Regions from separate parts of the Janthinobacterium leeuwenhoeki genome, predicted to be linked through region 1. Evidence: predicted binding sites of a transcription regulator. Region 1 holds the regulator's gene; the other holds the start of a gene.
The links. Region 1 encodes NrdR, which represses ribonucleotide reductase genes. Its sites were predicted from a motif close to CACNANATNTNGTG; they were not measured.
Positions count from the first base shown of each region.

Region 1 (6,035 bases):
AATGACCAGGCCAGCGACCATCCAGGCTCCACTCCTCCAAGGCGCTGCCCGCCGCGCTCTTGAATGGGTTGGCGTCGCCGTTCGTATCGAGAAAACCGCCATACTTGGCCGCCAATAACAAGGGAGTAGCGGCGGGAGTGGCTGCAGAGTTGCCGGCCGGGTCGCCCTGGCGCAAGTCGCCCGCATAGTGCTCGACCTTGGCAACGCCGTCATTCTTGCCGCCAGGACGCAGCGCCTGCACATGCGACCAGTAGGCCAGGCCTGCCGCATGGTAGCTGGCGCCGCCCGCCCCGTCGGCCAGCAGTTCCAGCGACGCCAGTTCCGGCCGTGGCGCGGGATTGCCGGGTGCGCCACCGCTTTCCAGGCTGCCCACCGCATGCGTCCAGGCCATCGCGTCAAATGGCGGCGGCGCAAAGCCATCGGCGGCGCGTGCGCGGTCGCCGTTTGATGCGGGAGTCGCCGGGACATTGCCGGGCACGTAGCGGTCGCCCGCCATGCCCGCGTCGCCCAGGCTGATGACGATGTGACGCTGGCAGCTGGCCGTTTGCGGGTCGCTCCATGGCATAACGACCGGCAAGCCATCGTCGACAGCAGGAGCGGTCGTGGCGCTTGCTTGCCGCCCCTGCAGGTAGCGCAGCGATTCGTACAGCAATTCAGCCAGCGGCGCCGCCCCCGCGTACGCGCCGGGATGCCCGAAGTTGCCGCGCCCCAGGCCGTTGATGTAAGCGGTCACCCCGCCGCCAGGCCCCGCAGCTTGGGCCACATACACGCCAGTGGCGGGATTCCACTCGGCGCCGGCATTGTCTTGCGGCAAAAAGTCGGGCGCCATCCAGCGCTGTCTTCCCACGTGGGCCAGCGGCGCGCGCAACACGCCGCCATACACGGCACCGGCACCGGCGCTCACGCCGTTCAAGTGGCCAAACACGCCCACGCGCACCCGACCACCATGGCGCTGCACGGCGCCCACCGGCTTGTGGTTCTTGCCATACGCCAGGCACAAGTCGTCGCGCAGCGGCCCCTCATCTGCATCGCACACGCGCACGCGCGCGAGGAACACGCCGTGCGTGGCAGCAAAGCCGGGCGCGTCGCAACTGCCGCCCGGGGGCAAGCTGGCGTCGCCGAACAGCAGGCGGTTGCGGCAGGAAACGATGGCCAGTTGCGCCAGCGCAAACGGTGTCGCCGCCGCCACGCCTGTCTGCAAGACCTTGCGCGGGAAAAAGACAGGATGGGCAAAGAAGTCGATGGGGCTGTCGGCATCGGGCAGGTAGGCGCGCTGCAGCACCGTCTTGCGCACTTCATCGATGACGCGGTCGCCGCCCGTCAGGGCATAGCGGACGATGTCGAGCATGCTGGTGCTGGCCCAGTTGAGAAAGTTGCCGCTGAAACTGTCGCCGCCGCAACCGTGCAGCGCATCGGCCGGTTTCAGCACGGAGAAGTAAGCGGTCGCTACGCGCAAGTCCGGCAGCATGACGCCATCCTTGCTGCGGTAGGGATAGCTGTAGCACATGCGCGCATGAAAGTAACCGGCGTACTCGCGCTGCGGCGCATACTCGCCGCCGTGCGCAGCCGTAGCGGCCGCATGCGTGAGGGACAGGTTGAGCAGCAGATTCGGCGGCACTCTGGCGCCGTGCAAGCCCGCATCGGCCCGCGCCAGCGTCACAGTGGGAGGGGCAGCGACGGCGGGGCGGCACACCAGGCTGGCCAGGCAAGCCAGCAGCAGCAAGCAGACGGACGACAGCGCCCTCATGGCCCCGCTCCCGCCGCCTCTTTGCGATAATAGCTTTGCAGCACGACTTGCGTGCTTTCCTGCGCGCCAAAACCGATGGCCGTGATGCGGTATATATAACTTTCCGTGGCCAGGCCGCCAGCCACCGCCGTGGCCTGTGCGCCGGGCGGGTGAAACGGCAGCAATTCGATCAGGTAGCGGGGCCGGCGCGACGGCAGGAAACCCTGCCCCGTCTGCATGACGGCACCCGTGAACTGGCCATATGGCACGGCGCGGCTGGCACTTCCCCCTTCGGCGCCATTCAGATCCATGCTCAGCCAGAGCGCCGGCGCCTCCGGGGCTGCGGGCAGGCACAAGCCCAGTGCGCCTCCTTCGCCACAGCCGTCCGCGAAACCTGCCGCACTGCCAGGCGCGAAGAGGCTGCTACGTCCCGGCGCGCCGGGCCAGCCTTCGATATCATTCTGCGCATCCACCAATGCCTCCTCCGCCGCCTGAAACGCGATCTGCCGGTCACGTTCGCCGCGTGCCGCCTTTTCCCCCTGCAAGGCCATCTGCGCCGCCGATATGCCCAGCAGCAAGATGATCACCAGCAGGCACAGCACATACACGAGGGTGGCGCCACGCCGCCTCGCACCGGGCGCGCAACGCGGTATGTACCAGCGGACGCCCCCGCCAGCCATCATGCCACCCGCCTAGGCCGGTCCGTTGCGCAGCATGATGCTTGTCTGCACCAGTTGCCGCAGCCTGGAGCGCGTTGCGGCGGGCAAGGTCGCGCGCGCGATGCGCACGCCCGTGTCGCCGGCGCCGTGCGCCTCGGCATACGCCTTGCCGAACAGGTCGAACTGCGCCGGCCCCAGGTCCGCCATCTTGTCTGCCTGGCCCGCTTCACCATGCAACAGCAGCGCCACGCGCACACTGGCCACGCGCTTCCAGTGCGTGCGGCGGTGCAAATCACGCTGGCGCGCGGCCGCATCCGTACCCGCCAGCAGCAGCGCCGCATCGTCGGCGTCGAGCGCGCTGGCGTTGACATAGCGGTTCGCCACGCCGTCGGGCGGCGTATCCGTGTCGAGGCCATACAGCACCTGGAAGCCGTCAACGCCGCGGATGATGGCGTCCGCGCCCCAGCCGTTTGCGCCCCGGTATTTGCAGCGCAATTCCCCCTCGCCATCGGCGCCCTGCGCCACATAGAAAATGCTCCAGCCCCGCTGCGCCTCCGTTTGCGCGGCACCCACGCCGAAGCCGGCGCAATTGAGCACGGATCCGTCACCGCCCTCTTCCTTCCCGGCGCCGTAATAGCGCAGGGCCAGCACGTCGCTGCCCTGCATGGCGTCGGGCAGCGCGCCGCTGATGCCCTCGCTGTTCTTGCCCAGGCTGCGCGCGTCGAGCCCGGCGACATTCGCACTGTCGTCATCCGCATGGGCGACGGGCGCGGCGCTGCTATCCCAGTTCACATACGCCGTCTGGCGCACGGCGCGGGCGATGGTGTCGAGGGCATAGCGGCCGTTGTCGTCCAGCCGCGCACTGGCGGACTGGTCGCCATAGCTGCCGCTGGCCGCCAGCAGCACGGTGCTGGCGACCAGCATCAGCAGCGCACCCAGCGACAGGGCCACCAGCAATTCGAGCAGGCTCATGCCGCACTGCCGGCACCACGCGGTATGCACGCTGTTCATGCGCCGCCTCCGCCCAGCTGGAATGCCAGTCTGGGCAGCGACTCGTTTGCCGCATTCACGGCGGGCGAGCCATCGGGCAGGCGGGCGCGCCAGCCCAGCTTGATAACGATGGGCGCGCCCTTGCCACCGCTACACGCCCAGTGCAAGCCTTGGGCGGCGGCGTCCCACGCGGGAGCATCGCGGCAGATTTGCAGACGCGCGTCAGGCAAGGCCGCATGCAGCCTGTGCTTCCATTCGGCGATGTCAAATTGCGCCAGTTCGGCCGCGCTGCAGGCGGCAGCACCAAAACAGTCGGGCGCGCCACCGCCAGCTTCGGCGTCGTCCGCCGCCGCGTAGGCCACGTTCAGGTAGGGATTGCCCGTATCGGGGCCATTCATGAGCACGCTATTCGCGCGCATGCGCTCGGCCATGCCGGCGGCCAGTTGCACGCCCGCCGACAACAGCGCCGACTCATGGCGCGCACGCAGGGAGTGCAGTTGCAGGATGCTGGCGCCGAGCAAACCCAACGCCAACAGCAGCAGGGACACGAGCACCTCGACGAGGCTGCTGCCACCCGCAGGAAACATAGTGCGACCGCCATTGCGCATGCGCTACCCCCTTCCGCAGACAGAGTCGCAAGAACAGGCGGCCCAGGTACACGATAGGCGCGCGCAAAAAGCCGGGTCTGCGCTAGCGCAAACAGCAAGGCGATAAAATGAAAAAAACAGCGTTGGGATTGATCAGGCCGCTTGCCAGGCGAACGCTGGCGTGATGAACACGGGGCGCAGAACCGGCCCCATTTTCAATCAGGTGAACAAGAAGGTGAGCGTCAGGGCTTGCTGCGCGCCTGCCCCACTTCGGCAATCGCATCCTGGAACTCGGCCAGGTCTTCGAAATTCTTGTAGACGGAGGCGAAGCGGATGTAGGCGATCTTGTCGAGGCGCTTGAGTTCCTGCATGACGAGTTCGCCGATATAGCCGGAATCGACTTCGCGCAAGCCGCTGGTGAGCAGTTTTTCCTGGATGGAGGCGATGGCCGTATCCACGGAGGCGGCCGCGACGGGACGCTTGCGCAAGGCCAGCATCAAACTGCCGCGCAACTTATCCGCAGCGAACTCCGTCCGGCTGCCATTCTTTTTGACGACGGCCGGCATGATAAGTTCAATGCGCTCGTACGTGGTAAAACGCTTGTCGCATTTGCCGCAGCGGCGGCGGCGCCGAATGGCATCCCCGTCCTCCGATACACGCGTATCGAGAACCTGGGTATCGCCGTGCTGGCAAAATGGACATTTCATGGGCTGGCTACAACTTTATAGTAATAATTACGGGAAATCGCCGCCCCTGTACAAAGGGCGCCCGAATCACTCCGGGCGCCCTTGGGCACGAAGGAATGTGTCATACAGAATCTTACTCTGTATGACACATTCTGGACAAATAATTATGCGTACACCGGGTGCGCGTCGGCCAGCACTTTCACGGCTGCTTTCACGCGCTCAATGGTGGCGGCGTCATGCGGATTGTCCAGCACGTCGGCGATCAGGTTGCCCACTTCTTCCGCTTGCGCTTCCTTGAAACCGCGCGTCGTCATCGCCGGGCTGCCCAGGCGGATGCCCGAGGTGACGAAGGGTTTTTGCGGGTCGTTCGGGATGCCGTTCTTGTTGCAGGTGATGTGCGCGGAACCGAGGATGGCTTCGGCTTCCTTGCCCGTCAGGTTCTTGGCGCGCAGATCGACCAGCATGACGTGCGATTCGGTGCCACCGGACACGATACGCAGGCCGCGCTTAATCAGAGTTTTCGCCAGAACGTCGGCGTTCTTGACCACTTGCTTCTGGTATTCGACGAACTCAGGGCTCAGCGCTTCCTTGAAGGCAACGGCCTTGCCGGCGATCACGTGCATCAGCGGCCCGCCCTGGATACCAGGGAAGATGGCCGAGTTGATGGCTTTTTCGTGTTCGGCCTTCATCAGGATGATGCCGCCGCGCGGGCCGCGCAGCGATTTGTGCGTGGTCGAGGTGACGAAGTCGGCGAACGGCACCGGGTTCGGGTACAGGCCGGCGGCGATCAGGCCCGCGTAGTGGGCCATGTCGACCATGAAGTAGGCGCCAACTTCCTTGGCGATCTTGCCGAAGCGCTCGAAGTCGATCTTTTTCGAGAACGCGGACGCGCCGGCGATGATCAGTTTTGGCTTGCGTTCGCGGGCCAGGCGTTCCATTGCCTCGTAGTCGATGTCCTCTTCCGCCGTCAAGCCATACGACACGACGTCAAACCACTTGCCGGACATGTTCAGCGGCATGCCGTGGGTCAGGTGGCCGCCTTCGGCCAGCGACATACCCATGATCAGGTCGCCTGGTTTCAACATGGCGAAGAACACGCCCTGGTTCGCCTGCGAGCCGGAGTTCGGCTGCACGTTCGCGCATTCGGCGCCGAACAGCTGTTTTACGCGGTCGATGGCCAGTTGCTCGGCCACGTCGACGTATTCGCAGCCGCCGTAGTAGCGCTTGCCTGGGTAGCCTTCGGCGTACTTGTTTGTCAGTTGCGAGCCTTGCGCTTCCATTACGGCTGGCGACGTGTAGTTCTCCGACGCGATCAGCTCGATGTGGTCGTGCTGGCGCGTGTTTTCTTTTTGAATGACGGCGAACAATTCAGGATCGACGTTGGCGA
Region 1 covers NZ_JBNYXT010000016.1:75,643-81,677, reverse strand. The annotation lists gene ACQ4WS_RS14605 (PilC/PilY family type IV pilus protein) at 1-1,747, opposite strand, end outside; gene ACQ4WS_RS14600 (pilus assembly PilX family protein) at 1,744-2,409, opposite strand; gene ACQ4WS_RS14595 (PilW family protein) at 2,419-3,396, opposite strand; gene pilV (type IV pilus modification protein PilV) at 3,393-3,962, opposite strand; gene nrdR (transcriptional regulator NrdR) at 4,205-4,669, opposite strand; gene glyA (serine hydroxymethyltransferase) at 4,813-6,035, opposite strand, start outside.

Region 2 (6,035 bases), on a different contig from region 1:
TACGATATCTCGCCCGAGCATATCCAGATCACCACCGACGTGATGGTGAAGACGGGCGTGGGCCGCATGACGAAACCGCCCGTGGCCAGGGACTGGGTCAAGACGGACTTGCTGGAGCAGGCGAAAAAGAGCCTGAATGTGAAGTAAACCGGATATTGACAATGCCCGATGGCCCGCTTGAAGCGGGCCATCATTTTTTTGCGGCATACTAATATATACAGATAGCGTGAAAGATTGCCGAAATCTTGAGGGTGCGCCACCCCGTTGCGCCTCAGGCGCGATATCATGGCAGGCTTGCGGCATTGGATGGCGGCGTCGTGCCTGTCACCGGGCTGTCGCCTGAATCGCGCTTGCCGGCTATGGTGTAAACTTAAACTATGCAGATCTATTTCTTTTTCATCGCCGCGCTGTTGTACGCGGCGTGCGCGGTGCTTCCCTCGTCCCGTGCCCGGCTCATTGCCGGCCTGACCGGCGTCGCCTGGCTGGCGCACGCCGCCACCCTGTGGTTCGACCTGATGGCGCCGGGTACCTTGCGCTTCGGTTTTTCCGCCATGCTGTCGGCCGCGCTGTGGGTCTCGGTGGGCGCCTACTGGATAGAGAACCGCAATTTCAGCCTGGACGGACTGCGCCGCATGGTCATGCCCAGCGCCGTTCTCGCCATCGGCCTGGCCTGGGCCTTTCCTGGCAGCCAGGTCAGCATGGAAGGCAAGTCGGCCGTCTTCGGCTGGCATATTGCCGTGGCCGTGCTCGCCTACAGCACCTTGACGATTGCCGCCTTTCACGCCGTGCTGATGGCGTTGCAGGAATCGCGTTTGCATACGCGCAGCGAAAGCGGCGGCTTCATTGGCACGGCGCTGGACCAGTTGCCAGCCCTGCTGACGATGGAAAAGCTGCTGTTCCGCATGATCGGCCTGGGCTTTATCCTGCTGAGCCTGACCGTGCTGTCGGGCATCGTGTTTTCCGAACAACTATTTGGCAAGGCGCTCAACTGGGATCACAAATCCGTGTTTACCATGCTGTCGTGGCTGTTGTTTGCCGCCCTGCTGGCAGGGCGCCGCTTTCGCGGCTGGCGCGGCAAGACGGCCCTGAGTTTTACCCTGGCCGGTTTCGCCACCTTGCTGCTGGCCTATGTCGGTAGCCGTTTTGTACTGGAAGTGGTTTTACACCGAGGATACACATGACACGTGTTTTATTCTGGCTGGCGCTGGTGTTCCTGGTGCTGTTTGCTATCCGCAGCAAGATCCGTGGCATGCAGCAACGGGCCCGCGCGCAGCAGCAACAGCAGCCGAACCCGTATGCGCCGCCTGGCCGGCCGCAGGAATTGCCGGATGCCGAACTGATGCTGTGCTGCGCCCACTGCGGCGTGTACTACCCGGCCTCGGAAAACGTGCAGGCCAAGGGCCACGACTACTGCAGCCACGCGCACGCCACCCTGTAAGGGCGCTCTCGCGCCGCGTTGCTCATCCGTATCGTAACGACCTCCGGCATCCATCCGGCGTAGCATCTGCAGCAGGCGGTTCGTCGCCGCCATTGCAGAAAGGCGCGCGTCCCCATGTCCCGTCCCAGCTCCGGCCCGGATACCGTCACTGCCGCCGGCATGCCGCCGGCGCCGCAACTGAGCGGCAATTCGCTGCCCATGCAGGCGCTGCGCGCGCAGATCGGCCGCATCGCCCGTTGTGGCGCGCCGGTGGCCATCCGCGGCGAATCGGGCACGGGCAAGGAACTGGCGGCGCGCGCCATCCATGCACAGGGTGCGCGCGCCAGCTTTCCGTTTATCGCCGTCAACTGCGGCGCCATTCCCGAAGCGCTGATGGAAGCGGAATTCTTCGGTTGCCGCCCGGGCGCCTATACGGGCGCACTGCACGAACGCCAGGGCTTGTTCCAGGCGGCCCACGGTGGCAGTTTGCTGCTCGACGAAGTCGATGATCTGCCGCTGGCCATGCAGGTGAAACTATTGCGCGTGCTGCAGGAGCGCCGCGTGCGCAAGCTGGGCGGCAGTACCGACGAGGCCGTCGACGTGCGCATCCTGTGCGCCAGCCAGCATGGCCTGGCGCGCGGCTTGGCGGCCGGCACGTTTCGCCAGGACCTGTTTTACCGGCTGAATGTGATCGAACTGGCGCTGCCGCCGCTGCGCGAGCGGCGCGGCGATCTGCAGGTATTATGTGAGGTGATCCTCGCCCGCCTGTCGCCGCGCCGGGCCGTGAGCCTGGCGCCGCCCGTGCTGGCGGCCCTGGCCGCGTATGCGTTTCCCGGCAATGTGCGCGAACTGGAAAACGTGCTGGAGCGGGCGCTGGCCTTTGCCGACGGCGGCGTGATCGCGCTCGATGGCCTGGCCTTGCCCTCCACGTCCGGCAGCATGCCGTTGCGGGCGGCGCCGGCACTGCCGGACTTGCCGGAGCGGCAACTGTGCCTGCCCGGCATGGCGGCGTATGGCGTGGCCCCGGTCTTGCCGCTGGACATGTATTTGCGCCAGGCCGAGCGCGACATGATCATGCTGGCGCTGGTGCAAGCGCGCTACCACCGCGCGCGGGCGGCGCGCCAGCTGGGCCTGAGCGTGCGCCAGTTGCGTTACCGCATGCAGAAATTGACGATACAGGAAGCTTTACTTGATGAGCGCATGGACGATAGATGAAGACGGCTGGTGCGATGGCGCGCTGCGCTATGACTCCCAATACCACGATGCGCGCCCGGACGGCGCGCAAGTCGACTTGCTAGTGATCCATAACATCAGCTTGCCGGGCGGCCACTTTGGCGGACCGCATGTGTCGGACTTGTTTACGGGCCGGGTAGATTATAATGCCGATCCTTCTTTCGCCGACTTGCGTGGCTTGCAGGTATCGGCGCACTTTTTTGTACGGCGCGATGGTGCGTTGTTGCAATATGTTTCTGCTGATCAACGCGCCTGGCATGCTGGCGCATCCACCTTCGAAGGACGCCCGCAGTGCAATGGCTATTCCATCGGTATCGAAATGGAAGGCGCGGACGATGTGCCTTTCCAGCGGCGGCAATACCACGTCCTGGCGGCGCTGACGGCGGCGCTGGTGGCGCGCTACGGGCTGTCCAAGGTGTGCGGTCACGAGCATATCGCGCCGGGAAGGAAGACGGATCCGGGGCCGTTTTTTGACTGGCATTTTTACCAAGAATGCTGGCTGGAAACTCTGCGCGGGCAGCCTGCGTTAGCGCTCACTTCGCGCGGATTGGGCTTTCCATCCACGCCCTGAAAAGTCAACCGAAATCGCATATGGAAATACAAAAAATTACGCTGGCGGATGCCGGAAAACTATTGCATCGCCCTCCGATGGGCACTACAATTAGTACACAACCTGGATTTAAAGACTATATGTAGTGCCATCACAGACGTTTTCAGAATTATTACCAAAGCTACCCTGTTTGTTGATATGGCAACGGGAACTGGCGGTTTATCACCCTTGATCGTGTTTCGAGCCAGCCGGGCAATACAGCTTGCTCGCATGATTTTTGGCTGTGAATTATTTACTATTTAGCAACAAATACCTGAAGAAACCCTGACCATCGGGCGTTCTATTCAACAACACACGCGGCAGCAAAACTGCAGGCTGACTTTAGCTGACAACGGGAGCTTCAATGCAATCACCACAAGATATTTCCATCCATCCAACGCCAGTATCGCCAGCGCCAGGCGCGGCCAACAGCGTGGCGAGCACGGGCGCGGCATTGGGCGATTATCGCATCATCCGCCGCAACGGCGCGGTGGTGGCATTTGAGCCTTCGAAGATCGCCATCGCCATGACCAAGGCGTTTTTGGCCGTTAACGGCGGCCAGGGCGCAGCCTCGGCCCGCATCCGCGAACTGGTGGAACAACTGACCGACGGCGTCGTCGCCGCGCTGGTGCGCCGCCATCCGGGCGGCGGCACCTTCCATATCGAAGACGTGCAAGACCAGGTGGAACTGTCGCTGATGCGTTCGGGCGAGCACGACGTGGCGCGTGCCTACGTGCTGTACCGCGCCAAGCACATGGAAGAGCGCCGCCTGCAGAAGGAAGCGCTGGGCGCTTCCGCACAAGTTTCCGCACCACAATTAAATGTCACCGACAACGGCGTGCGCCGTCTGCTGGACATGCAGGAAGTGCGCGACCTGATCAACGCCGCCTGCGCCGGCCTGGAAAAGCACGTCGATGCCGACGCCATCCTGGCTGAAACGGTGAAGAACCTGTACGACGGCGTGCCCGTCGAAGAGCTGCACAAGTCGGCCATCCTGGCGGCGCGCGCGCTGATGGAAAAAGACCCGGCTTACAGCCAGGTCACGGCCCGCATCCTGCTGCACACGGTGCGCAAGGAAGTGTTCGGCAAGGAAGTGCCGCAAGCGGCCGCTGCCGCTGAATACCTGACGTATTTCCCGCAGTACATCGCCAAGGGCATCGCCAACGACCTGCTGAACCCGGTACTCGCCAGCTTCGACCTGGAACGCCTGGCAAAAGCCATCGTGGCCGACCGCGACTTGCAATTCGGCTACATCGGCCTGCAAACCCTGTATGACCGCTACTTCCTGCACATCCATGACGTGCGCATCGAAATGCCGCAAGCGTTCTACATGCGCGTGGCCATGGGCCTGTCGCTGAACGAAGCGGACCGCGAAGCGCGCGCTATCGAGTTCTACAATCTTCTGTCCTCGTTCGACTTCATGAGCTCGACCCCGACCCTGTTCAACTCGGGCACCCTGCGCTCGCAACTGTCGTCGTGCTACCTGAGCACCGTGTCGGATGATCTGGAAGGCATTTACGACGCCATCAAGGACAACGCGCTGCTGGCCAAATACGCCGGTGGCCTGGGCAACGACTGGACGCCAGTGCGTGCCCTGGGCGCCCACATCAAGGGCACCAATGGCAAGTCGCAAGGCGTGGTGCCGTTCCTGAAAGTGGTCAACGACACGGCCGTGGCAGTCAACCAGGGCGGCAAGCGCAAGGGCGCCGTCTGCGCCTACCTGGAAACCTGGCACATGGACATCGAGGAATTCCTCGACCTGCGCAAGAACACGGGCGATGACCGCCGCCGCACGCACGACATGAACACGGCGAACTGGATTCCCGACATGTTCATGAAGCGCGTCATGGAAAAAGGCGAGTGGACCCTGTTCTCGCCATCCGAAACGCCAGACTTGCACGACTTGGTCGGCAAAGCCTTTGAAAAGGCTTACCTGGGCTACGAAGCCAAGGCAGCCGCCGGCGAAATCCGCTCGTACAAAAAGATCGCTGCGCTGGATCTGTGGCGCAAGATGCTGTCGATGCTGTTTGAAACGGGCCACCCATGGATCACGTTCAAGGATCCTTGCAACATCCGCAGCCCGCAGTCGCACGTCGGCGTCGTCCACAGCTCGAACCTGTGCACGGAAATCACGCTGAACACGGGCCCTGACGAAATCGCCGTCTGCAACCTCGGTTCCGTGAACATGCCGGCGCACATGAAGGAAGGCAAGCTCGATCACGTCAAGCTGGCCAAGACCATCCGCACCGCCATGCGCATGCTCGACAACGTCATCGATATCAATTACTACGCCGTCGACAAGGCGCGCAATTCGAACATGCGCCACCGTCCGGTCGGCATGGGCGTGATGGGCTTCCAGGATTGCCTGCACATGATGCGCATCCCGTTCGCCTCGGACGCCGCCGTGTCGTTTGCCGATACCTCGATGGAAGCCGTGTGCTACTACGCCTACCTGGCGTCGACGGAACTGGCCGAAGAGCGCGGCCGCTATGAATCGTATGCCGGTTCGCTGTGGGACCGTGGCATCCTGCCGCAAGACTCGGTGAAACTGCTGGCCGAAGAGCGTGGCGGCTACCTGGAAGTCGATTCTTCGTCGGCCATGGACTGGACCCCGGTGCGCGAACGCATCGCCAAGTTCGGCATGCGCAACTCGAACTGCGTGGCAATCGCCCCGACGGCGACGATTTCGAACATCATCGGCGTATCGGCCTGTATCGAGCCGACGTTCCAGAACCTGTACGTGAAATCGAACCTGTCGGGCGAATTCACCGAGATCAACGGCTACCTGGTGCGCGA
Region 2 covers NZ_JBNYXT010000056.1:14,627-20,661, forward strand. The annotation lists gene ACQ4WS_RS24715 (ABC transporter substrate-binding protein) at 1-147, shown strand, start outside; gene ACQ4WS_RS24720 (cytochrome C assembly family protein) at 378-1,181, shown strand; gene ACQ4WS_RS24725 (PP0621 family protein) at 1,178-1,438, shown strand; gene ACQ4WS_RS24730 (sigma 54-interacting transcriptional regulator) at 1,553-2,632, shown strand; gene ampD (1,6-anhydro-N-acetylmuramyl-L-alanine amidase AmpD) at 2,610-3,221, shown strand; gene ACQ4WS_RS24740 (ribonucleoside-diphosphate reductase subunit alpha) at 3,604-6,035, shown strand, end outside.
Region 2: a site for NrdR is predicted at 3,335-3,348, ahead of ACQ4WS_RS24740 (ribonucleoside-diphosphate reductase subunit alpha). Genes of this name have one in related genera too.